2 regions of the Streptomyces sp. NPDC002520 genome follow, and region 2 is predicted to be linked to the other one. Evidence: predicted binding sites of a transcription regulator. Region 2 holds the regulator's gene; the other holds the start of a gene.
What was found. The regulator HspR, encoded in region 2, represses chaperone genes until heat shock. The targets are predictions, from matches to a motif close to TTGAGNNNNNNNNNCTCAA.
Positions count from the first base shown of each region.

Region 1: lon (endopeptidase La) is a predicted target of HspR. The motif match lies at 10,259-10,277, and genes of this name have one in related genera.

Region 1 covers NZ_JBSFXG010000017.1:148,261-163,806, forward strand. Annotated here, with positions in the region: gene ACWD5D_RS24090 (nitrate- and nitrite sensing domain-containing protein) at 1-2,689, opposite strand, end outside; gene ACWD5D_RS24095 (hypothetical protein) at 3,074-3,862, shown strand; gene ACWD5D_RS24100 (MarR family winged helix-turn-helix transcriptional regulator) at 3,995-4,486, opposite strand; gene ACWD5D_RS24105 (lysozyme) at 4,714-5,547, shown strand; gene ACWD5D_RS24110 (SpoIIE family protein phosphatase) at 5,845-7,722, shown strand; gene lon (endopeptidase La) at 7,807-10,236, opposite strand; gene ACWD5D_RS24120 (rhomboid-like protein) at 10,373-11,089, opposite strand; gene ACWD5D_RS24125 (spermine/spermidine synthase domain-containing protein) at 11,816-12,493, shown strand; gene ACWD5D_RS24130 (response regulator transcription factor) at 12,612-13,352, shown strand; gene ACWD5D_RS24135 (HAMP domain-containing sensor histidine kinase) at 13,349-14,470, shown strand; gene ACWD5D_RS24140 (multifunctional oxoglutarate decarboxylase/oxoglutarate dehydrogenase thiamine pyrophosphate-binding subunit/dihydrolipoyllysine-residue succinyltransferase subunit) at 14,762-15,546, shown strand, end outside.
Region 2 covers NZ_JBSFXG010000003.1:25,101-40,646, forward strand. Annotated here, with positions in the region: gene ACWD5D_RS06120 (PA14 domain-containing protein) at 173-1,879, shown strand; gene ACWD5D_RS06125 (heat shock protein transcriptional repressor HspR) at 1,935-2,390, opposite strand; gene dnaJ (molecular chaperone DnaJ) at 2,398-3,576, opposite strand; gene grpE (nucleotide exchange factor GrpE) at 3,613-4,266, opposite strand; gene dnaK (molecular chaperone DnaK) at 4,263-6,116, opposite strand; gene ACWD5D_RS06145 (undecaprenyl/decaprenyl-phosphate alpha-N-acetylglucosaminyl 1-phosphate transferase) at 6,211-7,230, opposite strand; gene ACWD5D_RS06150 ((Fe-S)-binding protein) at 7,434-9,716, shown strand; gene ACWD5D_RS06155 (SDR family NAD(P)-dependent oxidoreductase) at 10,157-10,912, shown strand; gene ACWD5D_RS06160 (AraC family transcriptional regulator) at 10,926-11,969, opposite strand; gene ACWD5D_RS06165 (antibiotic biosynthesis monooxygenase family protein) at 12,283-12,612, opposite strand; gene ACWD5D_RS06170 (VCBS repeat-containing protein) at 12,832-14,310, shown strand; gene ACWD5D_RS06175 (YIP1 family protein) at 14,425-15,387, shown strand.

The DNA.
Region 1 (15,546 bases), on a different contig from region 2:
TCTTGGGTGTGCGCTTGGGGAGGCCCTTGCTGGTGAGCACGTCGGCCTGTGGCTCGTCGGCGGTCACCGCCTCGGCTTCGCCTTCGGCGTCTTCGTTCCCACCCGCGCGACCCGTGGGGGTCTGGTCGTCGCGTGCGGGTGGCCCCTGCGGGGGTTCCTCGCCGTCGGCGAGCGCGCGTGCGCGGGATGCGCGCGGCATCGCGGATGCCCCGGGAACGTCGGGTGTCCCGGGGTCCGCCGCGACGTCCGGGAGCAGCAGCTCCATCGTCGTCTCGGCGAGGCTCTCGGGGAAGGTCTCCGCCGGCTCCTTCGGCCGGGTCGGCGACTGCGCGGCGCTCGGCTGCGCCGCGTCCGCCCGGGTGTGCGTCTCCACGGACCCGAACTCGGACCCGGACTCGGGCCCCGGATCCGGCTCGGCCCGCGGCCCGGTCCGCGCGTCGGCCAGCTCCGTCTCGCGTACCGCCCGCTCCGCCAGCGCCACCAGCGGGTCCTTGTCCTTGGCGCGGGCGTGCAGGACGTTGGAGTTGGCCTCGGCGTCGGCGCCGGGCAGGGAGAAGGTCTGCGTGGTGTCGGAGGAGGTGACCGGGGGCGGGACCGCGACGGCCGGGGCCTCGGCGAGCAGGACCCGGGACAGCACGACGACCGCGGCCACCCCGCCCTGCTTCTGCTCGCGCAGCTGGACGCGGACGCCGTGGCGGTGGGCGAGGCGGGCGACGACGTAGAGGCCGAGGCCCAGGCCGTCCTTGCCCTCCTCGTCGTACGGCGACTCGGGGTCGAAGCCGACGAGGCGGGAGTTGAGGCGGTCCAGGCGGTCGGAGGTCATGCCGATGCCCTCGTCCTGGACCGAGAGCATCACCTCGCCGCTCTCCAGCAGCCAGCCGGAGACCTCGACGGGCAGGTCCGGCGGGGAGAACGAGGTGGCGTTCTCCATGAGTTCGGCGAGCAGGTGGGACAGGTCGTCGGCGGCGAAGCCCGCAATGTGGGCGTGCGGGGGCAGGGCCGCGATGCGGACGCGTTCGTAGCGCTCGATCTCGCTGACCGCCGCGCGGACCACGTCGACCAGCGGGACGGTGCCGTGGTGCTGCTGGACGTGCTCGGTGCCGGAGAGGACCAGGAGGTTCTCGCTGTGCCGGCGCATGACCGTCGCGAAGTGGTCCAGCTTGAAGAGCGTGGCGAGCCGCTCGGGGTCCTGCTCGCGCTCCTCCAGGGCCTCGATGACCGCCAGTTGACGCTCGACCAGGCCCAGCGTGCGCAGGGCGAGGTTGACGAACGTGCCGCCGATGCTGGTGCGCAGCCGCTCCAGCTGGGCGGCGGACTCGGCGAGTTCGGTGCGCAGGTCCTCGCGGGCGTCGGCCATCCTCTGCCGCTGGCCGACCAGGTGCTTGCGGTCGGTCTCCAGCGTGCCGACCCGCTCGTGCAGGGTGACGGCGTGCGCGTGCAGGGCGTTGACCGAGCGGACGACCTGGGCGAACTCGTCGTTGCGGCCGGTGAAGGCGATCGGGTCCTGGGCCGCGGGGTCCTGGGACTCGGCCAGCCGGGCCGAGCCGCGGCGCAGGACCGACAGGGGGCGGGTCAGGGTGCGGGCCATGGCGGTGGCGACGCCGACGGCGACCAGCATCAGGACACCGAGGACGGCGACACGGATCTCCAGGGCGGTGACGTCGTCGTCCCGGAGCTTCGCCAGATCCTTGGTGCGGTGGTCGTAGAGGGCCGCCTCCGTGCCGCGCATCAGGTCGACGCGTGCGGACAGGGCCGCGTCCAGCCTCTTGGCGCTGGTGGTCAGCTCGCTGTCGGTGAGGGTGGGCTGGTCGGTGAGGGCGGCGAGGTACTTGTCGGCGGAGTTGACCTCGGCGCCGGTGACCGTGGAGTCGTAGGAGTCGACGGCCGATCGCGGCGCGTCGGCGCGGAAGCCGGCGAGATCCGCGTCGGCGCGCAGCCGGGCCAGCTGGGCGGCGGCGGTGAGCGCGTCGCGCCGCTTGCGGTCGGCGTCGGTGGCGGTGCTGATCGTGGTGGGCAGGCCGGTGACCGGGCTGATCACGGTCTGCTGGGTGGACGGGACGCTGAGCGCGGCCAGCAGCAGGCCGCGGGCGGCGGCGGACTGCTGGACGGCGGAGTCCAGTTCGGCGAGCGCGTGGGCGCCGGAGCCGGCCCGCGAGGGCATCTGCTCGGCCAGCTGCTCGGCGAGCCGGTGCAGTGCGCTGATGGTGGCCGAGTACGCCTGGTGGGTCTCCAGGGCGTCCGTCGTGCCGGTGAGGGCGGCGCGGCGGACGGCCGCGATGCCGTCGAGGCCGGTGCGCAGCGCGGCCGGGGTGTCGGTGTCGGCGCGCAGGTCCTCGACCTGGCGGTCGACCCGGGCGCTGCGCTGCTCCGACGGGGCCTTGGACTTGGGGCGGCCGGCCGCGACGTAGGAGGTGACCTCGTCGCGTTCGTCGGCCAGGGAATGGGCGAGCGTGAGCGCGTCCTGGGTGCGGGCGGCCAGCGTGACCAGCCCCTGGGAGTCGCTTACGTCCCCGGAGGCCGTGAGCAGCGCGGGGGCGCCTGCTCCGGCGATGGCCGCGGCCACCACGGCCACGGCGACGATCAACCGGGTGCGCACGTGTGTGGGGCGGCCGGTGCCCACGGGGGTCCGCTCGGCGGCCCCCTCGGGAGCCGACTGCCTGCCTGTGCGCCGAGGCCGCTTCATCTGCACCGGTGCTCGCATTCCTGAACTCGTCTACCCAGGGCCCCGGATGGCGCCCCGTGGTCTCGGTGCCAAGTGGTGCGTACACCCGGTTCGTACGGTTCCCGACCCTCCCAGCGCCGGTGGGCGGTGGTCGCGCATCACCCGACCCGCCACCCGAAGGAGTGAACATCGGAGGGGAGTTGGCGGGCAAGTTCCTCCGGCGCGTTCGGCACCGCTGCGCGGCGGGCCGGTTGGACGCGCGGGGCAGGCTTTGGCAATATTCGCCGCCACGGGTTTCCGTAGCGTGCCATATGACCCCAAACCAGGCGCGTGACCTGCGCGGTCATGCCAATTCGGGCGCGGTTGCCGGTCTTTGGCGGAGTCTGTGAAGGGCTCGTGCAGACTGGCCGAATGCGAACCGATCTCGTTTCGGAACCCGGCGACGCCTCCCGCCCCAACGAGGACTTCGCCGGTGTCGGACTACCCGCCTCCGGTCAGGGCGGTTGCGTGATCTTGCTGGACGGAGTGACGCCGCCGCGGGACGGCACGGGGTGTCTGCATTCCGTCCCCTGGTTCACCGCGCGCCTCGGCGGCGCACTGACCGAACTGACCGTTTCCGCCCGAGATCTGACGCTCCCGGAGATTCTTGCGCGCGCGATCACGCGTACCTCGGACGCCCACGCCCACACCTGTGACCTTTCTCACCCGCGCACGCCTCAGGCGACGGTCGTCCTGACCCGCTGGTCAGCCGAGACCGTGGAGTACCTGGTCCTGTCCGACTCCGCCCTGCTGCTGCGCGCGCCGGACGGCACGGTCACCCCGGTCCTGGACGACCGGCTCGCCCGTCTGCCCCGCTCGGCCCTCGCCACGGACGCGCTGATCGACGCCGCGCTGCGCAACAAGGAGGGCGGCTTCTTCACGGCCGCCGCCGACCCCTCGGTCGCCGCCCGCGCGGTCGCCGGCACCGTGCCCCGCTCCGAGGTCCGGGCGCTGGCGGCGCTGACGGACGGCGCCACCCGCTGGACGGAGAAGTTCCACGAGGGCGACTGGACGGCCCTGCTCGACCTCGTGGCGAAGGAGGGCGCGCACGCCCTGGTCGACCGGGTGCGGGAGCTGGAGGAGGCGGACCGCGAGGAGCGGGCGTTCCTGAGGCGCGGCAAGACGCACGACGACGCGTCGGTGGTGTACGTGGAGCTGTGAGCGCCCGAGTGGTGTACCCGGGGAGCCGCGAGCGCCCGAGTGGTGTACCCGGGGAGCCGCGAGCGCCCGGGTGGCGTCCCCGGGAGCCGTGGGCGCCCTGGCAGCGGTCCGGGGAGCCGTGCCGGAGCCGGGCTACCTCTCCATGACCCCGTTCAACTGGTTGAGCAGCCGGGCCAGTTCGGACACCTCTCGGCGGTCCCAGTGGGCGAGCTGGCTGACGTAGCGGGCGCGGCGGGCCTCGCGGACCCGGCCGACGCGGCCGCGGCCCTCGTCGGTGAGGGTGATCAGCCAGGCGCGGCCGTCTGCCGGGTCGGGCTCGCGGGCCACCAGGCCCAGCTCCTCCAGGGCGCGCAGCTGGCGGGACATGGTGGCCTTGCCGACGCCGATGTAGGCGGCGAGTTCGGTGGCGCGCTGGCCGCCGAGTTCGTCGAGCCGGATGAGCAGGCCGTACGCGGAGGACTCCAGGTCGGGGTGGACCTCGCGGGCCATCTCGCCCTGGTTCGCCCGGGCGCGCCGGAACAGCACCGTCAACTCCCGCTCCAGTGCCAGGAATTCCTGGTCGACGCAACTGGGCGTCACCTCGGCGGCGACGCCCAGTACGTCGCCGTTCGCGTGCTCGTGCACGTCACCACCCCTGATCGGTTTCGCGATCCTGAAAGTTTCCGTCAAACCCCGTCATTGCCGCAGCTCCGCCAGTATTTCGCAGGCGTAGACCAACGGCAGCCACCGGACCCCCTTCCCTTCCCACTATCTACGTGCGTAGCTTTTTTACGAAGCCACAAATGGCATGCCCACGCCAGTGGGCCGCTCGGTCACCACACGGTCCCCCCACCTCTTCCCGGAGGAACGTCATGCCCGTGCACAGACCCGGCTCCATCCGCTCCATCCGCCCGCGTCCGCTCGCCGTCCTCGTCACGGCCCTGCTCGCGGCACTGTCCCTCACGCTCCCGCTCACCACGGCCCGGGCCGCGACCACCCCCGCTCGCGGCTCCGCCCACATGGGCATGGGCGTCCTGGCCCACGACGGCCAGGACGGCACCCCCACCTCCGGTGACGCCACCCAGACCGAGGGTGTCGACGTCTCCGGCTACCAGGGCAACGTCGCCTGGAGCACGCTGTGGAACAGCGGGGTCCGCTGGGCCTACACCAAGGCCACGGAGGGCACGTACTACACGAACGCGTACTTCGCGCAGCAGTACAACGGCTCGTACAACGTCGGCATGATCCGCGGCGCGTACCACTTCGCGACCCCGGACACCACGAGCGGTGCCACCCAGGCCAACTACTTCGTGGACCACGGCGGCGGCTGGTCCGGCGACGGCAAGACGCTGCCCGGCGCGCTCGACATCGAGTGGAACCCGTACGGCGCCGCCTGCTACGGCAAGACGCAGAGCGCGATGGTCACCTGGATCCGCGACTTCCTCAACACCTACAAGGCGCGCACCGGCCGGGACGCCGTGATCTACACGGCCACCAGCTGGTGGACCCAGTGCACCGGCAACTACGGCGGCTTCGCGGTGAACAACCCGCTGTGGATCGCCCGCTACGCCTCGGACCCGGGCACGCTGCCGGCGGGCTGGTCGTACTACACGATGTGGCAGTACACCTCGTCCGGACCGACGGTCGGGGACCACGACAAGTTCAACGGGGCGCTGGACCGGGTGCAGGCACTGGCCAACGGCTGACCCCGAAGCGTGCGGATACGGCGGCCGCCCCTCGGGACGGCCGCCGTCTTCGTGCGCGGGCGGGGGACTCGTCCGTCGGCGGGGGCTCGTCCGCGGAGGGCCGTTCTCGTCCTCCGGAGGGGGCGTGGCGCGGTCCGTCGGCGGGGCGTTTCGTCCTCCGGAAGGGGGCGTGGCGCGGTCCGTCGGCGGGGCGTTCTCGTCCGTCGGCGGGTGCCGTTCGTGCTGCGTTGGTGCTCCGCGCCGGCCGGGATCATGCTGGTCAGGAGAGCCTGCCGAGCAAGGGCGAGATGAGCGGCGATGGAGCGACAGTCGACGTACACGGCCACGGCCACCATCGATGAGCAGGGCATCCTGACCGGCTGGAGCGAGGGCGCCCAGCGGCTGCTCGGCTACGAGCCCTCGGCGGTGATCGGACGGCCGGCCACCGGACTGCTCGCCGCGGAGCGCGGCGCGGCCCATGGGGAACTGGCCGGGAAGGAGCGCTGGAACGGCACCGTGCCGCTGCGGCACCGGGACGGCCGGCGCCTGGACCTCGGTCTCCTCGCGCACCGCCGTACGTCGGACACCGGCTCCACCGACTGGCTGGTGGTCACCGCCGTACCGGCCCGCCCGCGTCCGCCCGAGGGGGTGCCGCTGGAGGAATGGGCCTTCCTGCAGTCCCCTTTCCCGCTCGGCATCTTCGACACCGACCTGCGACTGATGCGCGCCAACCGCCGCCTGGAGCGCGCGCTGTCCCTGTCCGAGGCGGCGATCCGCGGGCTGCGGCTGACCCACATCGTGCCCGGCGCCACCGGTGAGGAGACCGACCGGGCGATGCGCCGGGTGCTGGACACCGGCCGGCCGCAGGAGGTGGCGGCCCTGCTCGGCCCGGACGCCGGCGGGCCCACCGTCCTCACCCCGCTGAAGGACCCCGACGGCCACGTCCGCGCCGTCTGCCTGGCCGCGCACCAGCGCGCCCGGGGACCCACCGCCGGACGGCATCCCGCACCGGGCGGGACCGAGCCGCACACTTCCGCCGACCTGCACCACACCCACCGGTACTCGCGGGCAGCGGGCACAGACCTGTCCCTCCGGCGCAGCCTCCCCCCGCACCCGCTGCCCGACCAGGTCGCGCTGGAGATCGCCACCCGCTATCTGCCCGCCACGACCGGGGCCGGGGTGGGCGCTGACTGGTTCGACGTGATTCCGCTGTCCGGAGCGCGGGTCGCCCTGGTGGTCGGCGACGTCGTCGGGCACGGGAACCACGCCTCCGCCATCATGGGCCGGCTGCGCACCGCGGTACGCACCCTCGCCGACGTGGACCTGCCCGCCGACGAGTTGCTCACCCACCTCGACGACCTCGTGCTGCGCCTGGCGGCCGACGAGGGCGCCGCGGACCCGGCCGGCGAGACCGCCGGCGGCATCGGCACCACCTGTCTGTACGCGGTCTACGACCCGGTCACGCGCCAGTGCGCCGCGGCCCGGGCCGGTTCACCACCGCCCGTCGTCGTCCCCCCGGACGGCGGGGCCCGGTTTCTCGACGTGCCCGCCGGTCCGCCGCTGGGGCTCGGCGCGCTCCCCTTCGAGGCCTTCGAGGCCGAGCTGCCCGAGGGCAGCCTGCTCGCCCTCTACACCGACGGGCTGCTGGAGGCCCGCGACCACGACATCGACGAGGCGCTGGACAAGCTGTTCGCCACGCTCGCGCGCCCCGCGCCGACCCTGGAAGCCGTCTGCGACCGAGTCCTCGACGAACTGCTCAGCCACGGTCCCGAGGACGACATCGCCCTGCTGGTCGTCCGCACCCGGGCGCTGCACCCCGGCCGGGTCGCCACCTGGGAGCTGGACAGCACCCCCAGCGTCGTCGCCCGCGTCCGCAAGCAGACCGACGAGCAGCTCTCCGCCTGGGGGCTGGACGAGGCGGCCTTCAGCACCGAGCTGATCGTGAGCGAGCTGGTCACCAACGCCATCCGCTACGGCCGGCCGCCCATCCGGCTCCGGCTCATCCACCAGGACTCCACCCTGATCTGCGAGGTCTACGACTCCAGTGGTTCGACCCCGCACATGCGGCGCGCCCGGATGTTCGACGAGGGCGGCCGGGGCCTGCTCCTCGTCGCCCAGCTCGCCGCCCGCTGGGGCACCCGGCACGACCGGATCGGCAAGACGGTGTGGGCGGAGCAGAAACTGGGCGTGGAATGACGGCTGCCCCGCCGCAGGGGTGCGGCGGGGCAGCGGGTTCGTACGTCGTTCTCCTGTGGCGTCAGGCGGTGTTCACCTGTGGCGTCACGCGGCTACCGGAACCTCCGGCGTCGCACCGTTCGTGGCGGGCGCGAGCGCCAGTTCCAGCACCTGCCGCACATCCGTCACCGGGTGCACGTCCAGCTTGTCCAGCACCTCCGCCGGGACGTCGTCCAGGTCGGCCTCGTTGCGCTTCGGGATGATCACGGTGGTCACCCCGGCGCGGTGCGCGGCGAGCAGCTTCTGCTTGACGCCGCCGATGGGCAGCACCCGGCCGGTCAGCGAGACCTCACCCGTCATCGCCACGTCCGTGCGGACCAGCCGTCCGGACAGCAGGCTCGCGAGGGCCGTGGTCATCGTGATGCCCGCGCTCGGACCGTCCTTCGGAACCGCGCCCGCCGGGAAGTGGATGTGCACACCCCGGTCCTTCAGGTCGGCCACCGGAAGTTCCAGTTCGGCGCCGTGGCTGCGCAGGAAGCTCAGCGCGATCTGCGCCGACTCCTTCATCACGTCGCCGAGCTGGCCGGTCAGGGTCAGACCCGCCGCGCCCGTCTCCGGGTCGGCGAGGGACGCCTCCACGTAGAGGACGTCGCCGCCGGCGCCGGTGACCGCGAGGCCGGTCGCCACACCCGGGACGGCCGTACGCCGCTCGGCCGGGTCCTGGGCGGACTCGGGCACGTGGTGCGGGCGCCCGATCAGACCGCGCAGGTCCTCGTCGCGGACGGTGAACGGCAGTTCCCGCTCGCCGAGTTCGTGCTTGGCCGCGATCTTGCGCAGCAGCCGCGCGACGGACCGCTCCAGGGTGCGCACGCCCGCCTCGCGGGTGTACTCGCCCGCGAGCTTGCGCAGCGCGCTCTCGTCGATCGTGACCTCGTCCTTGTTCAGGCCGGCCCGCTCCAGCTGGCGCGGGAGCAGGTGGTCACGGGCGATGACGACCTTCTCGTCCTCGGTGTAGCCGTCCAGGCGGACGATCTCCATTCGGTCGGCGAGCGCCTCCGGGATGGCCTCCAGGACGTTGGCGGTGGCCAGGAAGACCACGTCCGACAGGTCGAGTTCGACCTCCAGGTAGTGGTCCCGGAAGGTGTGGTTCTGCGCCGGGTCGAGGACCTCCAGCAGGGCCGCCGCCGGGTCGCCCCGGAAGTCGGATCCCACCTTGTCGATCTCGTCCAGCAGGACCACCGGGTTCATGGACCCGGCCTCCTTGATGGCGCGCACGATCCGGCCGGGCAGCGCGCCGACGTACGTACGCCGGTGGCCGCGGATCTCGGCCTCGTCGCGGACGCCGCCGAGGGCGACGCGGACGAACTTGCGGCCCATCGCGTGCGCGACGGACTCGCCGAGGCTGGTCTTGCCGACGCCGGGCGGGCCGACGAGCGCGAGCACGGCACCGCCGCGCCGCCCGCCGATCACGCCCAGGCCGCGCTCACCGCGCCGCTTGCGCACGGCCAGGTACTCGGTGATGCGCTCCTTCACGTCCTCCAGGCCGGCGTGCTCGGCGTCCAGGATCGCCTTGGCGCCCTGGATGTCGTACTCATCCTCGGTCCGCTCGTTCCACGGCAGCTCCAGGACGGTGTCCAGCCAGGTGCGGATCCAGGAGCCCTCCGGGGACTGGTCGCTGGACCGCTCCAGCTTGTCGACCTCCTTGAGGGCGGCCTCGCGGACCTTCTCCGGCAGGTCGGCGGCCTCCACACGGGTGCGGTAGTCGTCGGACTCCTCGGCCGAGTCCTTGGAGCTGTCGCCGTTCAGCTCGCGCAGTTCCTTGCGGACCGCTTCCAGCTGGCGTCGCAGCAGGAACTCGCGCTGCTGCTTGTCGACGCCCTCCTGGACGTCCTTGGCAATGGTCTCGGCCACGTCCTGCTCGGCGAGATGGTCGCGGAGCGCTTGCGTGGCGAGCTTGAGGCGGGCCACCGGGTCGGCGGTCTCCAGCAGTTCGACCTTCTGCTCGGTGGTCAGGAAGGGCGAGTAACCGGAGTTGTCGGCGAGCGCGGAGACGTCTTCGATGGCCTGGACCCGGTCCACGACCTGCCAGGCGCCGCGCTTCTTCAGCCAGGTGGTGGCGAGCGCCTTGTATTCCTTGACGAGCTCCGTGACCTGGCCGGGCACCGGCTCGGGCACGTTCTCCTCGACGCGGGCGCCCTCGACCCACAGCGCCGCACCCGGGCCGGTGGTCCCGGCGCCGATGCGCACGCGCGAGCGCCCGCGGATCAGCGCACCCGGGTCTCCGTCGGCCAGCCGGCCGACCTGCTCGACCGTGCCGAGCACACCGGTCTTGGCGTACGTGCCGTCGATACGCGGCACCAGCAGCACCTTGGGCTTGCCGGGCTCGGACCGCGCGGCGGCCTGGGCGGCCTCCACCGCGGCGCGTACCTCGGCGTCGCTCAGGTCCAGCGGGACCACCATGCCGGGCAGTACCACCTCGTCATCGAGCGGCAGCACAGGCAGGACGAGCGTGAACGCCGTGGACTCATCAGCCATGATCTCCCCTTTGGCAGTCAACTTGAGCTATGCAGGCTCAATGCGTAGGGCACCGCCGATGTTCCCGAGTTGGCGTTCGCTGTGAGCGATCAGGCGGTCACCCTGGTGTTTCTGCTGGTGGGGGGACCAGTCGCCCTCAGTCGGAAAGTGACCGCATGTTCCAGCGGCGCACGAGCGGCCAGGCGGCGACGCCGATCGTCAGGGCGATCAGGTGGCCCCAGTTGGTCATGGGGTCCTCGAAGTCGATCAGGTCACCGAGGAGCATGGCGCCGAAGAGGGAGAGCAGGGGCCAGCGCGCCCAGGGGGTGAGCAGGCCGGCCAGGGCGCCGATGCTGGCGGCGACGCCGAAGCTGATGCCGTAGTCGAGGCGGTGCAGCGAGGTGGCCGGGAGGTGGCCGGCCAGCACGGCCAGACCGACCGGGACCTCGGTCGCGAGGGTGGCCAGGACATGCCCGGCCAGGAACACACCGGCCGCCCGCAGACCGCCTATGCGCCGCTCCAGCGCGGTCAGCACCAGTACGAACGCGGCCGCGTACGGCGAGACGACCCCGCCCGCGACCCACAGCGCGCTCGCCACCAGCACCAGCGCGGGACTGTGCATCAGGTGGGCCACGTCGGTACTGGAGTCCTGGTACAGCGCGTGCACCAGCCCGGGTTCGGCCACGGCGGCGACGAGCGAGGTGAGGGCGAGGACGACCACGTAGCCGAAGGTGAACGGGGTGGCGACGGGGGTCGGGAGCAGACGCGCCGGCCACGGGCGACGGACCGACGGCACCCGGAGCGGCGCGGCGCCCTCAGCCGCAGCGGCCGCCTCCACTGCCGCCTCCGGCATCACCGCGCGCTGCCTGGGCATCCCGCCGAGGAGCCCCGCACCCTCGGCGAACACCGAATCGGAGGCGAAGGCCGGGCCGGAGACGAAGGCCGCGTCAGAGGTCAACGCCGGGCCGGAGACGAAAGCCGCACCGGAGGTGCAGGCCAGGTCGGAGGTCAAGGCCGGATTAGAGGCGAAGGCCGCGTCAGAGGTCAACGCCGGGCCAGAGACGAAAGCCGCGCCGGAGGTGCAGGCCAGGTCGGAGGTCAAGGCCGGACCAGAGGCGAAGGCCGCGTCAGAGGTCAACGCCCGGCCGGAGACGAAAGCCGCCTCAGAGGTCAACGCCGGGCCGGAGACGAAAGCCGCGCCGGAGGTGCAGGCCAGGTCGGAGGTCAAGGACCGGCCGGAGGCGAAGGCCGGGTCGAAGGCGAAGGCCGGGTCGGCGGAGAAGGTCGGGTCGGGGAGGGGCGCGGCCGAGGGGGGTGGGGGTGTGGCCGTCGTGGGGCCCGTCGCGGTCCGTTCCACGGTGAGGCGCTCCTTCCGTCGCGCCCCACCCTTCGCGTCGGGTGCACCGGTGTCTATGACCGACGCCACGCGGGAGCGGATTCACAACATTCCCAGAAGCCTCCGCCGCGTCCGCCGGTCCGCACGGCAGGACCCGCCACACAGGGGCCCCGTGTCCCACGAACGGGCCAGCACACCCCCGGCCGCCTGCCCGCCATCCGTAATTCCCGTGAACGCCGCGCCCGGTTCGAGCAGGATGGCCGCATGACTGCCGTGTACGACACCCCTGTGGTCCTGGACCGGCGCGACGGCCCGTACGGCGAGGTGGTGCTGCGCAGACACGGGCATTTGCTGCAGATCATCGCCAACGGCTGCTTCCTGATGGACACGTCCGACGGCCGCTCGGAGCGCCTGCTGATCGACGCCGCGAGGGACGCGCTGGACGCCCGCCCGGCGCCGAACGTGCTGATCGGAGGGCTGGGCGTGGGATTCTCGCTCGCACACGCGGCCGCCGACCCGCGCTGGGGGCGCATCACCGTGGTGGAACGGGAACCCGCCGTCATCGACTGGCATCGCCGGGGTCCTCTGTCCGAGGTGTCCCGCGGGGCGTTGACCGACCCGCGCACCGAGATCGTCGAAGCGGACCTGATCGCTTACGTCAATGAGACTTCGGACACGTTCGACGCCTTGTGTCTCGACATCGACAACGGCCCTGCCTGGACCGTCACGGAGGGCAACGACAGCCTGTACGCACCGGCCGGACTCGCCTCCTGCGCAAGGGTGTTGAGCCCTGGCGGGGTACTGGCTGTATGGTCGGCCGAGCCCTCTCCGGAATTTGAAGGAACCATGCGGAATGCCGGGTTCCAACAGGTGCGTACCGAAGAAGTGCCCGTTGCCCGGGGCGTTCCGGACGCGGTCCACCTTGCCGTCCGCCCTGGATAGCGACGGAACGGTCAGTCACCGTAGGGTGCATCCCTGACGCGGATCATTCAAGCGTCAATAGCAGTCATGGGATCACCCCACGGATTCCGGAAAGCAACATAGGCAACAGGGGCGGGCGATGGAGCAGACACACACCTCCCAGACCGGCGCGGCGACGACCACTCCGGGAGCGCAGCGTCGAGTGCTGGTCGTCGAGGACGATCCCACGATCGTCGACGCCATCGCGGCCCGGCTCCGCGCCGAGGGATTCCTCGTGCAAACCGCGGCCGACGGTCCGGCAGCGGTCGACACGGCCCAGGCCTGGCAGCCCGACCTGCTGATCCTCGACATCATGCTGCCCGGCTTCGACGGCCTGGAGGTCTGCCGGCGCGTGCAGGCCCAGCGCCCGGTGCCGGTGATGATGCTGACCGCGCGGGACGACGAGACCGACATGCTGGTCGGCCTCGGGGTCGGCGCCGACGACTACATGACCAAGCCGTTCTCCATGCGGGAACTGGCCGCGCGGGTGCACGTCCTGCTGCGCCGGGTGGAGCGGGCCGCGCTCGCCGCCGCCACGCCGCGCTCGGGCATCCTGCGCCTCGGCGAGCTGGAGATCGACCACGCACAGCGCCGGGTGCGGGTGAAGTCCGAGGACGTCCACCTGACGCCCACCGAGTTCGACCTGCTGGTGTGCCTGGCCAACACCCCGCGCGCGGTGCTCTCCCGGGAGCAGCTGCTGGCCGAGGTGTGGGACTGGGCGGACGCCTCCGGCACCCGGACCGTCGACAGCCACATCAAGGCGCTGCGCCGGAAGATCGGCGCCGAGCGGATCCGCACGGTGCACGGCGTCGGATACGCGCTGGAGACGCCGACGCCATGAGCGACGGGCGAGAAGCCGCACGAAGAAACCCAGGGACCTTCGGTGAGGACCCCTGGGGCGGTGTACGCCCGTTCTCGATCAAGACCAAGCTGGGCGCTCTGGTCGTCATCGCGGTGCTGATCACCACCGGTCTGTCGATCGTCGCGGTGCACACCAAGACGGAACTGCGCTTCATCACGGTCTTCTCGATGATCGCCACTCTGCTGATCACGCAGTTCGTGGCGCAGTCGCTCACCGCGCCGCTGGACGAGATGAACGCGGTCGCCCGCTCCATCTCGCACGGCGACTACACGCGCCGGGTGCGCGAGAACCGCCGGGACGAGCTGGGTGACCTGGCCCAGACGATCAACGTCATGGCGGACGAGCTGGAGGCCCAGGACCAGCAGCGCAAGGAACTGGTGGCGAACGTCTCGCACGAGCTGCGCACGCCCATCGCGGGGCTGCGCGCGGTGCTGGAGAACATCGTCGACGGGGTCACCGAGGCCGACCCCGAGACCATGCGCACGGCCCTGAAGCAGACCGAGCGCCTCGGCCGGCTGCTGGAGACGCTGCTGGACCTCTCCCGGCTGGACAACGGCGTCGTACCGCTCAAGACGCGCCGTTTCGAGGTGTGGCCGTACCTGTCCGGCGTGCTGAAGGAGGCCAACATGGTCGCCTCCGCGCGCGCGGGCATCGCCTCCGGCTCGGGCAGCCACACGCGCACGGACGTCCATCTGCACCTCGACGTCTCCCCGCCGGAGCTGACCGCGCACGCGGATCCCGAGCGCATCCACCAGGTCGTCGCGAACCTGATCGACAACGCGGTGAAGCACAGCCCGCCGCACGGCCGGGTGACGGTGCGGGCGCGGTGCGGGGCCCAGCCGGAGTCGCTGGAGCTCGAGGTCCTGGACGAGGGTCCCGGAATTCCCAGGTCGGAGTGGCACCGGGTGTTCGAGCGGTTCAACCGCGGTGTGGTGACCCGACCGCACGGTCCGGGCAGCGACGGCGGCACCGGACTCGGTCTGGCGATCGCCCGCTGGGCGGTGGATCTGCACGGCGGCCGGATCGGTGTGGCCGAATCCGAGCGGGGCTGCCGGATCATCGTCACTCTCCCGGGACTGTCCTCCGTCCCAAGTTGACGTAAAGTTCGAACCGGAAGCCCAAGATCCATCTGTGTCCGCGCAGCCGGACACGTGTGATCAGGGGCGGGCCCGGGACGCCGTCGCGCCGGGCCCCGTTCGGCGATCCCGCACCCCCTCCTCCACATGCGGAACCACGCTTGTTTCCCGCCATATCAAGCCCTGAAACAAGATTTCCGATGTGACTTACACGACGATGAACGGGCCTGACCTGACCTTCCCGGTCTCGGAGGCGTAGCCTTTATTTCCGCTGTCCATAACCTTGTGAAGCGGAAGAGGGCGGTTGCCGCCGTGTCGCCACAGTCCCCCAGTAACTCGAGCATCTCGACCGAAGACCAAGCCGGGAAGAACCCCGCTGCCGCGTTCGGTCCCAACGAGTGGCTCGTCGACGAGATCTATCAGCAGTACCTCCAGGACCCGAACTCGGTAGACCGTGCCTGGTGGGACTTCTTCGCCGACTACAAGCCGGGAGCGCCCGCCGCCTCGGCTCCGGCGGGTACTGCGGCCGCGGGGGCCGCAGAGACCACCACACCGGCTCCCCCGGCGCAGGCCGCTCCCGCCGCGGCCCCGGCGGCCCCGAAGCCCGCCGCCGCTGCCGCCCCCGCGGCCCCGGCCGCCCCCGCCCCGGCCGCGCCGGCGCCACCCGCACAGGCGCCCGCTCAGCCGAAGGCGAAGGCCGCCGCCCCCGCCCCCGCCAAGGCCCCCGCGGCCGCCGCGGCCCCGGAGGGTCCCGAGCTGGTCACGCTGCGCGGTCCCGCCGCCGCGGTCGCCAAGAACATGAACGCCTCGCTGGAGCTGCCGACGGCCACCTCGGTCCGCGCGGTCCCGGTGAAGCTGCTGTTCGACAACCGCATCGTCATCAACAACCACCTCAAGCGCGCCCGGGGCGGGAAGATCTCCTTCACGCACCTGATCGGGTACGCGATGGTGCAGGCCATCAAGGCCATGCCGTCGATGAACTGGTCGTTCGGCGAGAAGGACGGCAAGCCGACCCTCGTCAAGCCGGCCCACATCAACCTCGGCCTGGCCATCGACCTGGTGAAGCCCAACGGCGACCGCCAGCTCGTCGTGGCCGC
Region 2 (15,546 bases):
CCTTGTGAACGCTTTGCGACCCCGGGTGGAACCTCCTTCAAACGCTCTTTACGGACCCTCCATCCAAAGGGAGTTCAGGAGATGGCAAAGATCAGTACAACCGACTCGGCCGCTCCCGGGTCGTGATCGTCGGCGCACCGCCGCCGTCTCGTCGACTCGACCAGAGGACCGAATGAACCCAGCACGACACGTGACCGCCACGGCCGTGGTGCTCGCCACCGCCGGCGGCCTGCTCGGCGCGGTCGCCACCACCGCCTCCGCCGCGACGAGTTGCGCCTCGCCCGTGTTCACGCGGACGTTCTACGCGAACACCGCCTTCTCCGGCACGCCGAAGAAGACGGACTGCGACTCCGCGATCGACCAGAACTGGGGCACGGGCGCCCCGGCCACGGGCCTGCCGAAGGACAACTTCGCCGTCCGCTGGACCGTGACACGCGACTTCGGCTCCGGCGGGCCCTTCGCCCTGCCGGTCGCCGTCCAGGACGGCATCCGCGTGTACCTCGACGGCGTGCGCAAGGTCGACCTGTGGAAGAACGTCTCGACGACGGTGACGAAGACCGCCAACGTCACCATCCCCTCGGGCAAGCACACCCTGCGCGTCGACTACGTCAACTGGACGGGCAGGGCGAACGTGACGTTCGCGTACCAACCCCGGACCTCGGCCGACGTCGACAAGGTCAAGCCGCTCGTCCCGACGGGGACTTCCGTCTCGTACGACGGCGCCACCGGCAAGGCCAAGGCGGCCTGGGCGAAGAACAAGGAGATGGACCTCGCCGGCTACCGCGTCTACCGGCGCCTCAAGGGCACGTCGTTCGGCAGCAAGCCGCTCGCCACGACCACCTCCACCTCGTACACCGACTCCACCCTCCCCAGGACGGGCGAGACGTACTACTACGAGGTCCGCGCCTACGACAAGGCCGGCAACGAGTCGGCGGGCACCGCCGACCAGGCCGTGACCACTGCCGACCAGGTCGCGCCCGGCGTGCCGGCCAACGTGACCGCGTACGGCGAGGTGACCCCGACCGGCGGTACGGGCGGGATGGAGGTCGGCTGGGAAAAGGTCGCGGACGCGGTGTCGTACCGCGTCTACCGGTCGGCGAGCGAGAACGGCACGTACACGGAGCTCGGCCGCACGGACCAACTCACATACCTGGACACCACGGCAGCCGAGAGCACCGTGTACTACTACCGCGTCTCGGCCGTGGACGCGGCGGGCAACGAGTCCGCCCGGTCCGCGCCCCACGACGGCAGGATCTGGGACAACGACCCGCCGCCGCTCGTCACCGGGCTGGACGTCACCCCGACCGAGTACGGCTTCGAGCTGACCTGGGACAAGAACCCGGCCACGGATCTGAAGTACTACAGGGTCGTCTGGGGCGACGTGGCGGGCGATCCGGGCGATCCGGGCGATCAGGTCTGCTACGGCACCGGGTCCGAGTACCTCTCGCCGGACAGGACCTCCTACACGCGCACCACCCTTCCGGACGGCGAAGAGGTCTGCTTCTTCGTCGACGCCGTGGACGACGAGAACAACTCCGCCGCCCAATGGCACGGCCCGGCCGAGGCCGTGGTCACGACCGAGCTGGACATGACGCCGAGCGTCGCGACGCCCGAGGGCTCACCGGTGCAGCCGACAGCGGACCCCGACGGGACGGGCGTCTCGCTGGCCTGGAACACCGTGGCCGACGCCACCGGCTACCAGGTCTACCGCTGGAACCCGGCCACCGAGGCGTACGAGAAGCTGGCGTCCGTCTCCGGGACCTCCTACGAGGACACCGGCGCAGCCAAGGGCACCACCCACTTCTACCGGGTGACCGCGCTGCTCGCCGACGGCACCGAATCCGCCCCCGGCGCCGCCTCGGCGGTCATCGCACCCTGAGCATGTGAAAGGGGCCCGGAGATTCTCCGGGCCCCTTTCACATGTCGCTGGTACGTCAGTCGTTCTGCTGCCGCTTCGGCCGCCACACCACCAGCGCGCTGGTCTGCTGGACCTCCTGGTACGGGACCAGGTCACGGCGGTAGGACGCGTGCACCGCGGCCTCGCGTTGCTGCATCGCCGCCGCCGCGCCGTCCAGGGCCGACTGCAGTTCCGCGACGCGGGACTGCAGGGCGGCGACCTGGTTCTCCAGTTCGATGATCCGCTTGATGCCGGCCAGGTTGATGCCCTCGTCCTGCGACAACTGCTGCACCTGGCGGAGCAGTTCGATGTCACGGGCCGAGTAGCGGCGGCCCCGGCCCGCGGTGCGGTCCGGGGAGACCAGGCCGAGGCGGTCGTACTGGCGGAGGGTCTGCGGGTGGAGGCCGGAGAGCTGGGCCGCCACCGAGATGACGTAGACCGGGGTCTCCTCGTTCAGTTCGTACGGGTTGCGCCGACGGCCTGGTGTGTCCATGGGGCTCTCAATCTCCCTTCGCGGCCTCGAACAGCTCCGCCCGCGGGTCCTCACCCGCGGTCGTCTCGCGGTACGCCTCCAGGGCGTCGCGAGCCTTCTCCGGCAGGTCCTTGGGGACGGTCACCTCGACGGTGATCAGCAGATCGCCGCGGGTTCCGTCCTTGCGGACCGCGCCCTTGCCCCGGGCGCGCATCGTGCGGCCGTTGGGGGTGCCGGGCGGGAGCTTCAGGGTGACGGCGGGGCCGCCGAGAGTCGGGACCCTCACCTCGCCGCCGAGGGCGGCCTCGGCGAACGTCACCGGGACGGTGACGGTGAGGTTGTCGCCCTTGCGTCCGAACAGCGGGTGCTCGCCGACGTGCACGGTGACGTACAGGTCACCCGCCGGTCCGCCCCGCTCGCCGGGCGCGCCCTTGCCGCGCAGCCGGATCCGCTGCCCGTCGGTGACGCCCGCCGGGATGCGGACCTGCATGGTGCGCGAGGACTTGGCGCGGCCGCTGCCGTTGCACTCCAGGCAGGGGTGCTCGGCGATCAGGCCGCGGCCCTTGCAGTCGGGGCACGGGTCGGTCAGCGAGAAGCCACCGCCCGAGCCCCGGGCGACCTGCCCGGTGCCGACGCAGGTCGGGCACACGCGCGGCGTGCCGTTCTTGTCGCCGGTGCCGGAGCAGGCCTTGCAGGGCGCTTGCGAGGTCATCCGCAGCGGGACGGTCGCACCCTCGATCGCCTCGGTGAAGCTGAGGGTGACCTCCGTGTCGACGTCCTGGCCGCGGCGCGGCTGGGTACGGGTCGGGCCCGTGCCGCCCCGGTTGAACAGTCCCCCGAAGACGTCACCGATCCCGCCGCCGAAGCCGCCGCCCGTCTGGGCACCGCCTCCGCCGGCGCCTCCGAAGAGGTCGCCCAGGTCGAAGTTGAAGGAGCCGCCTGCGCCCGGACCGGGCCGGAAGCCGCCGTTGCCGAACAGGGCGCGGGCCTCGTCGTACTCCTTGCGCTTCTTCGGGTCGCCGAGGATGTCGTTCGCCTCGGAGATCTCCTTGAAGCGCTCCTCGGCCTTGGCGTTGCCCTTGTTGGCGTCCGGATGGAACTCGCGGGCGAGCTTCCGGTACGCCTTCTTGATCTCGGCCTCGGTGGCGTCCTTGGGGACGCCGAGAACCTTGTAGTAGTCCTTCTCGATGAAGTCCTTGGTACTCATCCCCGACGTCCCTCCTTCCCCTCAGTAGTGTTCACGTCAGCCCTCGTCCGGGCCACCGTTCTCCTTGTCGTCGGCCGCCGTGTTGTCCTCGGCGTCCTCGGCCTTGACGGTCTGCGCGCCCGGCTGCGGCTCGGCGACGGCCACCCGCGCGGGGCGGATGGTGCGCTCGCCGATGCGATACCCGGGCTGCAGGATCGCCACGCAGGTCGTCTCGGTGACGTCCGGCGCGTAGGAGTGCATCAGGGCCTCGTGGATCGTCGGGTCGAAGGGCTCGCCCTCCTTGCCGAACTGCTGAAGGCCCATCTTCGCCGCGACGGTCTCCGTCGACTCGGCGACGGACTTGAAGCCGCCGACCAGTTCGCCGTGCTCCCGCGCGCGGCCGATGTCGTCGAGCACGGGCAGGAGCTCGGTCAGGAGGTTCGCGACGGCGATCTCCTTGACCGCGATCCGGTCACGCTCGACACGGCGGCGGTAGTTCTGGTACTCGGCCTGGAGGCGCTGGAGGTCCGTCGTGCGCTCGTTCAGCGCCGTGCGGACCTGGTCCAGCTGGGCCACCAGACCGGCGTCTGTGCTTGCGTCCCCGGCCGGGGCCGCCCCCTCCTCGGGGGCGGCCTTCGGCTCGGCGTCGTCGGGGGTCGCGCCGGAGGGGACGTCGGGCTTCTCCTCGAAGCCCGGGGTCTCCTCCGTCACGCGGCACCGTCCTTGCGCTCGTCGTCGACGATCTCGGCGTCGACGACATCGTCGTCCTTCGCGTCACCGGCACCGGCGGTGGCGCCGGCGGCCTGCGCGCCCTGGGCGTCGGCGTACATGGCCTGGCCCAGCTTCTGGGAGACGGCCGCGACCTTCTCCGTGGCGGTGCGGATCTCGGCGGTGTTGTCGCCCTCGGCGGACTCGCCCTTGAGCTTCTCCTTCAGCTCGGCGATCGACGCCTCGACCTCGGTCTTGATCTCGCCCGGGACCTTGTCCTCGTTGTCCTTGAGGAACTTCTCGGTCTGGTAGACGAGCTGCTCGCCCTGGTTGCGGGTCTCGGCGGCCTCGCGGCGGGCGTGGTCCTCCTCCGCGTACTTCTCGGCCTCCTGGCGCATCCGGTCGACCTCGTCCTTCGGCAGCGAGGAGCCGCCGGTGACGGTCATCTTCTGCTCCTTGCCCGTGCCCAGGTCCTTGGCGGTCACGTGCATGATGCCGTTGGCGTCGATGTCGAAGGCGACCTCGATCTGCGGCACGCCACGCGGGGCCGGCGGCAGACCGGTCAGCTCGAACATCCCGAGCTTCTTGTTGTACGCCGCGATCTCGCGCTCGCCCTGGTAGACCTGGATCTGCACGGACGGCTGGTTGTCCTCGGCCGTCGTGAAGATCTCGGAGCGCTTCGTCGGGATCGTGGTGTTGCGCTCGATCAGCTTGGTCATGATGCCGCCCTTGGTCTCGATGCCGAGGGACAGCGGGGTCACGTCGAGGAGCAGGACGTCCTTGACCTCACCCTTGAGGACACCGGCCTGGAGGGCGGCGCCGATGGCGACGACCTCGTCCGGGTTCACACCCTTGTTGGCCTCGTTGCCACCGGTCAGCTCCTTGACGAGCTCGGCGACGGCGGGCATACGGGTGGAGCCACCGACGAGAACGACGTGGTCGATCTCGCCGAGCTGGATGCCGGCGTCCTTGATGACGTTGTGGAACGGCGTCTTGCAGCGCTCCAGCAGGTCCGCGGTCAGCTGCTGGAACTGGGCGCGGGTGAGCTTCTCGTCGAGGTGCAGGGGGCCCTCGGCGGAGGCGGTGATGTAGGGCAGGTTGATCGAGGTCTCGGTGGAGGAGGACAGCTCGATCTTGGCCTTCTCGGCGGCCTCGCGGAGGCGCTGGAGGGCCATCTTGTCCTTGGACAGGTCCACGCCGTGGCCGGACTGGAACTGCTTGACCAGGTAGTCGACGACGCGCTGGTCCCAGTCGTCACCACCGAGGTGGTTGTCACCGTTGGTGGCCTTCACCTCGACGACGCCGTCGCCGATCTCCAGGAGGGACACGTCGAAGGTGCCGCCACCGAGGTCGAAGACGAGGATCGTCTGGTCGTCCTTGTCGAGGCCGTAGGCCAGCGCGGCGGCCGTCGGCTCGTTGACGATGCGCAGGACGTTCAGGCCCGCGATCTCGCCGGCCTCCTTGGTGGCCTGACGCTCGGAGTCGTTGAAGTACGCCGGTACGGTGATGACCGCGTCGGTCACCTTCTCGCCCAGGTAGGCCTCGGCGTCGCGCTTCAGCTTCTGCAGGATGAACGCGGACATCTGCTGCGGGTTGAAGACCTTGCCGTCGAGCTCGATCTTCCAGTCGGTGCCCATGTGGCGCTTCACCGAGCGGATGGTCCGGTCCACGTTCGTGACCGCCTGGCGCTTCGCGACCTCGCCGACGAGCACTTCGCCGTTCTTGGCGAAGGCGACGACGGACGGCGTGGTCCTGGCGCCCTCGGCGTTGGTGATGACGGTGGGCTCGCCGCCTTCCAGAACGCTGACGACGGAGTTAGTCGTGCCCAGGTCGATGCCGACCGCACGTGCCATGGTTGATTCCTCCAGCTGACTTGAGTGGAACAGGCTCAAGTGTGCACCACTCGGGCCGCCGGGTCAATAGACATGAGTCAGAGAGGCTCAACTCTTATCCGTTCCTTACACGCAACTGCCCGCTGACCTGCGCAGATACTGTCCGACGGGGCTGCTGGACACGGATGCGAAGGAGTACGACGACGGCGACAGCAGCCACACCCGCCACCCAGAGCACGGCACTTTCCGTCATCCAGCCCGTATGCACGAGCACGCCCACGAGCACCGCGGCGAACGATCCGGCCCCCAGCACCACGACGGCGCCCTGCGCGGTGAGACCGAGCCGCCGCAGCCGGTGCGCGAGATGGTCGGGCCCGCGCCGCAGCAACGGCCGGCGGGCCGCCCGCCGGGCCAGGACCACGAGCAGGAAGTCGGCGCCCGCGACCGCTCCGAGGCAGAACAGCACGCCCGCACTGGGCGCGAGCGCGTACCCCGCGCGCGTGAAGACGGCGGCCGAGGACAGCAGGAACCCGGTGAACAGCGCGCCGCCGGCGCCGAGTCCGACCCGCGCCGGACTCCAGTTGTGCATCAGGAAGCCGGTGAGGGCGGCCGCGAACACGCTGAGCAGCACGGCCAGCCCGTCCATCACCTCGGCGGCGGCGCAGGCCCCCGCACCGAAGGCGGTCACCACCCCCACGGTCCCGACAAGCCCGTCGGCGTGGTCCAGCCCCTTGAAGGCGAGGGCGGAGAACACGATCCACCCCACCGCCAGCACCCCGCCCCCGACACCCGTCTCGTCGTACGGCACCACGCAGGCCGCCGCCAGCGCCGTACCGGCGACGAGGACCCGCGCCCGCAGCCGCCACACGTCGGCGACCAGCCCGAGCAGGGCGACCGCGGCGGCGGCGAGGAGCAGCCGGCCGACCCCGTCCCCGAGCGGGGCGACCCGCGTCCACTCACCCGTCCAGGCGACCAGGCACGTGACGGATACGACGGCGATTCCGCCGGGCACCGGCAGGGGCCGCTGCCTGCGCCGGTCGACGATGCCCGCCTTGAGCGCGGGCACCCGCAACAGCGCCGTGAGGACGGCGGCGAGCAGAAGGGCGGCGGAGGCCGCGATGATCCCGTAGAGCACCCGACCAAGTTAGGCGCGAATGTAGCAATTCGGTATGAATAACACGATCTGATCGCATGGTTCGCCCACCCGGTTCAGGCGACCCTCAGCGACCCAGATCACCCCGCACCTGGCTACAGTGCGAGTAAAGATGAGGGTAGTCTCAGACGGACTGCATAAGTTACCGCTTAGTAATTTCCCTCGCAGGCCCGAGGAGCCCCGAAATGCAACTCGCCGCGATCATCGTGTCGCTGGTTCTGATCGTGGTCGGCGTGGCCCTGTTCCTCCGCGCCCTCCTGCAGATCTTCAACTTCATGCGGCTTGGCCAGAGCGTGCCCGCGGGCACCCGGACCGACGAGCCCTATCAGCGCACCGTCACCCTGGTACGGGAGTTCCTCGGGCACACCCGGATGAACCGCTGGGGCATCGTCGGTGTCGCGCACTGGTTCGTGGCGATCGGCTTCTACACGCTGCTCCTGACGATCGTGAACGCCTTCGGCCAGCTGTTCAAGGCCGACTGGATCCTGCCGGTCATCGGCCACTGGGCGCCGTACAACGTCTACGTCGAGTTCATCGGCACCATGACGGTGATCGGGATCCTGGCGCTGATCGTCATCCGGCAGCTCTCCCGGCCGGACCGGCCGGGCCGCAAGTCCCGGTTCGCGGGCTCCAACACCGGCCAGGCGTACTTCGTCGAGACGATCATCCTCGTCGTCGGCGTCTGCATCTTCATGCTGCACGCGCTCGAGGGCGCCCAGAACCACGTCGACGGCTACGAGGCCTCGTTCTTCATCTCGTACCCGGTCGTGGCGTGGCTGAAGGGCATGGACGTCTCCACCCTCCAGAACCTCACCTACTTCTTCGCCGGCCTGAAGATCGCGGCCTCCTTCATCTGGATGATCGTCGTCTCGCTGAAGACCGACATGGGTGTGGCCTGGCACCGCTTCCTGGGCTTCCCGAACATCTGGTTCAAGCGCGACGCCAGGGGTGGGACCGCCCTGGGCGCCCTGCTCCCGATGACGTCCGGCGGCAAGCCGATCGACTTCACCGACCCCGGCGAGGACGACGTCTTCGGCGTCTCCCAGGTCGAGCAGTTCTCCTGGAAGGGCCTGCTGGACTTCTCCACCTGCACCGAGTGCGGCCGCTGCCAGTCGCAGTGCCCGGCCTGGAACACCGGCAAGCCGCTCTCCCCGAAGCTGCTGATCATGTCGCTGCGCGACCACGCGCACGCCAAGGCCCCCTACCTGCTGGCCGGCGGCGGCAAGACCATGGAGGGCGAGGAGAAGGCCTCCGAGGAGCAGCTGAAGGACGTCCCGGCTGCCGCCCTGGCCGAGGCCGAGCGCCCGCTGATCGGCACCGCCGAGGAGAACGGCGTCATCGACCCGGACGTGCTGTGGTCCTGCACCACCTGCGGCGCCTGCGTCGAGCAGTGCCCGGTCGACATCGAGCACGTCGACCACATCGTGGACATGCGCCGCTACCAGGTCATGATCGAGTCCGCGTTCCCGTCCGAGGCGGGCACGATGCTCAAGAACCTGGAGAAGAAGGGCAACCCCTGGGGCCTGGCCAAGAAGCAGCGCCTGGAGTGGACCAAGGAGGTCGACTTCGACATCCCGGTCGTCGGCAAGGACATCGAGGACCTCACCGAGGTCGAGTACCTGTACTGGGTCGGCTGCGCCGGCGCCCTCGAGGACCGCGCCAAGAAGACCACCAAGGCCTTCGCCGAGCTGCTGCACATCGCGGGCGTCAAGTTCGCGATCATGGGTGGCGACGAGAAGTGCACCGGTGACTCCGCCCGCCGCCTGGGCAACGAGCCCCTCTTCCAGGAGCTCGGCATGGAGAACGTCGCCGCGCTGAACATGGCCTTCGGCGAGGAGATGGACGACGAGGGCAACGTCACCCCCGAGTCGAAGAAGCCGAAGTCCGCGAAGAAGATCGTCGCGACCTGCCCGCACTGCCTCAACACCATCGGCAACGAGTACCCGCAGCTCGGCGGCGACTACGAGGTCATCCACCACACCCAGCTGCTCCAGCACCTGGTCGACGAGGGCAAGCTCGTCCCCGTCACCCCGGTCGAGGGCATCATCACCTACCACGACCCCTGCTACCTGGGCCGCCACAACAAGATCTACACGCCCCCGCGCGAGATCATCGGCAAGGTCCCGGGCCTCAGGAACGAGGAGATGCACCGCCACAAGGAGCGCGGCTTCTGCTGCGGCGCCGGCGGTGCCCGGATGTGGATGGAGGAGCGCATCGGCAAGCGCATCAACAACGAGCGCGTCGACGAGGCACTCTCCCTCAACCCGGACATCGTCTCCACCGCCTGCCCGTTCTGCCTCGTGATGCTCACGGACTCCGTGAACGGCAAGAAGAACGAGGGCAAGGCCAAGGAGTCCATCCAGGTCGTGGACGTGGCCCAGCTGCTGCTCGACTCCGTCAGGACGCCGGTCGACCCGGCGGGCGCCCCGGAGAGCGCCGCCGAGCCCGAGCCGGAGCCCGCGAAGTAGCCGACGACGGCCCAACGAACGTACGGCGCCCCCTGACCCGCACAGGCAGGGGGCGCCGTCGTGTCCGGACGTAGATGACGGCCGTCCGCGAAGTCCGCCCGGACGGGCGGCTCGCGTCGGCGGGCTTCGGCTTCGCGCCGCTCTCTCCGGCGCCGCCGCTTACGCATGAATTCCGGCCACCGCAACCTCACCGCTTTCGCCCCGGTGAGCGGTGCACCGCGGCCGTTGCGCGATCAAGACCGGATCCCCAAAGCCTGCGTCCGCACACAAGGGCTGTGCGCCGGAGCGAAAGATCGCCCGCGCACGGAACGTGAGGATGGGTGCCACCGACGCCTGGCCCGTACAAGGGACATGCGGCATGTCGTTCACCCGGGCGAGGCCGTGCCGTTCCCGTGGCTGTGGGCGGTCGCATGCGGTAATCGGAATCCGAGGAGGACGTGATGGGACAACTCGACGGCAAGACGGCCGTGGTGACCGGTGGCTCGACGGGGATCGGTCTCGCCGCCGCCCGTCGTTTCGCCGAGGAGGGGGCGCACGTCTACCTCACCGGCCGACGGCAGGAGGTGCTCGACGCCGCGGTCGCCTCCATCGGGCGGGGCGCGACCGGTGTCCGCGGTGACGTGGCCAGCCCGGCCGACCTGGACCGCCTGTACGAGCGGATCGCCGCGGACGGCCGCCGAGTGGACGTGCTGTACGCGAACGCCGGAGTGGGGGAGGTGGCCCCACTCGCGCAGATCACGGAGGAACACCTCGACCTTGTCCTCGGCGTGAACGTGAAAGGCACCGTTTTCACCGTGCAGAAGGCGCTGCCGCTGTTGAACGACCACGCCTCGGTCATCCTCTCGGCCTCGATCTGGACCGTCGAGGGACCCGAGGGCTTCGGCGTGTACACGGCCACGAAGGCAGCGGCACGGTCCTTCGCCCGCACCTGGGCCAATGAGCTCAAGGACCGGGGCATCAGGGTCAACGCCATCAGCCCCGGGACGATCGACACGCCCGGACTCGACGGAGCCATCGGCGGCGCCCACACCGAGCAGGGCGGACAGGTGAAGGAGTTCCTGGTCTCCCGGATCCCGCTCGGCCGGATCGGCACCCCGGAGGACATCGCGGACGCGGCCCTCTTCCTCGCTTCCGACCAGAGCCGCTTCGTCACCGGTACCGAACTCTTCGTGGACGGCGGCACCGTGCAGGTCTGACGGCCACGCCCTCTCAGTCCCGGTCCACCGAAAACGGCAGAACGCTTTTCCTGGCGTCGCGAGGCGTCATGCCGAACTCCTGCCGGAATGCGGTACTGAACGACGCGTGACTGCCAAAGCCACAGGAGTAAGTGATCTGTGCGATGGAATGCCCGGCCCAGTTCCCACTGGTCAGCCTGGTCCGGGCGAGATGCAGTCGTTCCCGGCGGATGAGATCCCGCGATGTCGTGCCGGCGGCCTTCAACACCTCCTGGATGTAGCGGGTCGACCAGCCGAGAGCCCGCGCGATGCCCGCGACGTTGAGGTCGGGGTCGCACGCGTGGCGGCGGATGTGGCGTCGGATCTCCGCCTCGACCGTTGCCCGCTGCTCAGCCGGCGCCGAGTCCGTGGCCCCTTCCGCGGCCAGGCAGACGAGGTCGAGCAGATGCTCACAGGCGATGTCGAAGGTCGTCTCCGAGAGCTGCTCGCGCTCTTCCTGAAGCGTGGTCACCATCTGTCGTATCACCCGGCCCAGACCGCTGACACCGCTGAAAACCTGCGGCTTGCGGGCTGTGGCCGGGCTGCGGCGGTCGACTTCCTGCCCGGGAACGATCAACGCGATGGACACGAAGTCGTCCTTGTGCGCGAACGCCATCGGACGGTCCGTGTCGCACAGCGCCAGGAAACCGGGCGTGATTTCTCCCGAAGACGGCCCCTGTTCCACCAGGGCCGCTCCGGCGACCGGCACCAGCAGCTCGTAGGCACCCCGGGGGTCGGAGCGAATGTGCCGGGTCTCCCGGCTCAGATCTTCGTGGATGCCGCCGCACAGCGCGATGCCGTACGTCTTCGACCGCTGCCACTCCAGGCGTCCCGTCCACGGCGCGGCATCCGCCACCGCCATGCGGCTCGCACCGTGGAGACCGACGAAAGCGTCGCGCCAAGCGCTCATCGAGGACACCGACTCGGCCGAATTCCAGTGATACATCCAGCTATCACCTCGTTGTCCCTCTGGCGCAGGTCCGGTCACGGCCCATCGCCGGGTCGGCAGGCTGGGCGAGGCCGTACGGGCGATGCCCATTGTGCGTCATCCGTGACGGACCGAGGGCGAGGAAGCCCGGGTCGGCGGCGCCTGCCGTCGCGCGGGACCCGCATGAGCACGGGCGCCCGCGTCGACGGAGGACTTGCAGCCGACGGAGGAGTTGCAGCCGACGGAGGAGTTGCAGTCGACGGAGGAGTTGTAGGAGTTGTAGGAGTTGTAGCGGTTCGAGACCCACGTACCGTCCGGGTTCGTCCTCGCGCCCGGCCTGTCGGTGGTCGTCTGATCACCTTGCCGTGATGCCGCGCCGGTGCGGGGCGGCCGAGGTGGCCCGGACGGTTCGCGAGATCCGGCTCTACGCGGTCTTGGGCTCGGCCTGCTGGACGACCTCGAACGACCAGAGGGTCGAACCCGTGGCAGCTGGCTTCGGCTTCTCGCCGCCCTCCCCGCCACCGCCCTGGTGCGCTGCCTTCATGGGGCCCGCGAGCCACGCCTGGAAGGACTCCTCGTCGCGCCACCGGGTGTAGACGAGATAGCTGTCGGTGCCTTCGACGGGGCGGAGAAGCTCGAACCACTCGAAACCGTCGGAGCTCTCCACCGCGTGCGCGCGGGAGGCGAACCGCTTCTCCAGGACCTCCCGCTGCTCAGCTGGGACGGTCAGTACGTTGATCTTGACTACGCTCATGCACTCATCCTGCCCCGCCCCGCCGCCTCCCGCTCGGGCGCCCCGGCGGTCACGAGGATTTGCCGAAATCACGCACAACCCTTACACCCCAACGCGTGTCTCTAGATCGCCGAACGCTCCGTGAACTGCGGGACAACTCCCGACCTACACGGGCGATCCGCACCCCGTCGACTGCGGATGCCCGCCAGGCATCCCCCGCATGCACCAGGAGAAACCCGCATGCACAAGCCTCTGCGACTCGCCCTCGCGACCGCCACCGCCGCGGCGCTGACGGGCGGGCTGCTCACTTTCTCGGCCGTGACCGCCACCGCCGCGGACTCCACCAAGGTCCCGCAAGCCGACTTCAACCACGACGGTGTCGGTGACGTGGCCTTCTCCGCCGACGGCGCCTACGTGAACGGCAAGCAGGGCGCCGGACAGCTCGTCGTCCTCTACGGCACCCCGACCGGCGTCTCGTCGGCCAAGCGCGCCACGATCAGCCAGAACACGGCCGGCACCCCCGGCACCGCCGAGACCGGCGATCACTTCGGCGCGGAGACCGCGTACGCCGACTTCAACGGCGACGGCTACGACGACATCGCCGTCGGCTCCCCCGGCGAGGACGTCGGCACCGACAAGGACGGCGGCAGCCTCGCGATCCTGTGGGGCTCGGCCTCCGGCATCACCGGCAAGGGCGTCACGGTCGCCGACCCGGCCCCCACCGCGCACGACTACTGGGGCAAGAACCTCGCCGCCGGAGACTTCGACGGCGACGGCAAGGCCGACCTGGCCGTGGGCAGCTCCGCCGCCACCATCTACGTCCTCAAGGGCGGCATCAACACCTCCGGCGTCCCCGGCGGCAAGTACACGGTCAAGCCCCCGATCATGAGCACCGACGCCAACGGCCCGCTCAACCTGACGGCCGGCGACATCGACAACAGCGGCCAGACCGACCTGGTCGTCGACGGCTACGAGACGGACACCCAGTACGGCTGGAACCGCAACTACTACATCCCCGGCGGAGCGAACGGCCTGCACATGTCCGAGGCCATGACGCTCAAGCCCGGTGTGATCACCGCGATCGGCGACATCGACAACGACCACTACGGCGACATCGTCAGCGGGGCCTACTGGAACCCCGTCACCTCCGACGGCACCACCCTCCCCGACTCGGGCAAGGGCGGAAAGGTCTGGGTGACGTACGGCTCCGACGGCGGCCCGCTCACCCGGAGCGCCACCGGCATCACCCAGGACACCGGCAACGTCCCGGGCACCGCCGAGGGCAACGACTACTTCGGCTACGAGCTCGACCTGGGCGACGTCAACGGCGACGGCTTCCTCGACCTCGCGATCGGTGTCGCCGGCGAGAACATCGGCAGTGCCGCGAACACCGGTGCGGTCACGGTCCTCTACGGCACCGCGGACGGCCTGAACACCGCCTCCGGCGCCCAGTTCTTCGCCCAGTCCACGGCGGGCGTGCCCGGCAGCGACGAGAAGGACGACTACTTCGGCCAGGACGTCAAGCTGGACGACGTCACCGGTGACGGCAAGGCCGACCTGATCGTCGGCTCCCGGGAGAACGCCGACAACGGCGCGGTGACCTACCTTCCCTCCAACGGGACGAAGATCGTCACGACCGGCTCCCGCACGGTCTCCCCGAGCACCTCGGGCGTCTCCACCACGGGTTCCCCGTACTTCGGCGCCAACTTCGCGGACTGAGCCGGTCAGGCCGAGTCGGCCGATCAGTCCGAGTTGACCGATCAGTCCGAGTTGACCGATCAGGCCGATCGAGCTGTGACAACCCCTAGGGCGCACTGTTCAGTCCCCTAGGGGATGTCACAGCTCGGCCGCAATGCCGGGCCCGGATGGCCGGGCCCGGCACACGGCTCTCCGGGACCAGGTACGTTCGAAGACGTGGCTGGATTCAGGAACGGTGGCGGGGGCCGGAACAACCGCACGCCCCAGGGACAACGCGCTCCACAGGGACAACGCGCTCCGCAGGGACCGTCGTACGGCTATCCCTCGGCGCGGCAACCGTCGTACCCGGGGCAGGGACAGCCGTACGGCCATCCGGCCGACGGCGGGCCCGAGTACTTCGGTGACGACGGCTACCCGCACCAGGGCCCCGGCGGCCACGACCCGTACGCGGCGAACCAGCCGGGTCACACCCAGGCGTTCTCGGTCGACGAGGCCGCCGGCTACACGCACGGCGCGACCTACCACGCAGGCTCGGCCGCCCCGCCCGGTCCGATCGGCCCGCCCCTGCACTGGAAGGAACTGCTGAGGGGGATCATCTTCTCCCCCGACCAGACCTTTCTGCGCATGCGTGACTACACGATGTGGGCGCCCGCCCTGATCGTCACGTTCCTCTACGGCCTGCTCGCCGTCTTCGGCTTCGACGGCGCCCGCCAGGACGCGATCAACGCGACGCTCTCCAACGCGGTCCCGATCGTCCTGATCACCGCCGTCGCCATGGTCCTGAGCGCGTTCGTCCTGGGCGTGGTCACCCACACCCTGGCCCGCCAGCTCGGCGGCGACGGCGCCTGGCAGCCCACGGTGGGCCTGTCCATGCTGATCACCTCGCTCACGGACGCCCCCCGCCTGGTCTTCGCGATGTTCTTCGGCGGCGACGCCGGCTTCGTCCAGATCCTCGGCTGGGTCACCTGGGTCGGCGCGGGCGCGCTGCTCACCCTGATGGTGTCCCGCTCCCACGACCTGCCCTGGCCGAAGGCGCTGGGCGCGTCCGCGATCCAGCTGATCGCCCTGCTGTCGATCGTGAAGCTGGGCACGTTCTAACCGGACACGGTCCAGCCGGGCACGGACTGGCTGAGCACGTTCAAACAAAGAGGGCCCCTGGGAGTCGTGGACTCCTGGGGGCCCTTTCGCACGGCCTGCCCGGCGCCGGTTTGGCACCGGTTTGACGCGGCCGTCCGGCGCCGTTTACCTGGATGTGTG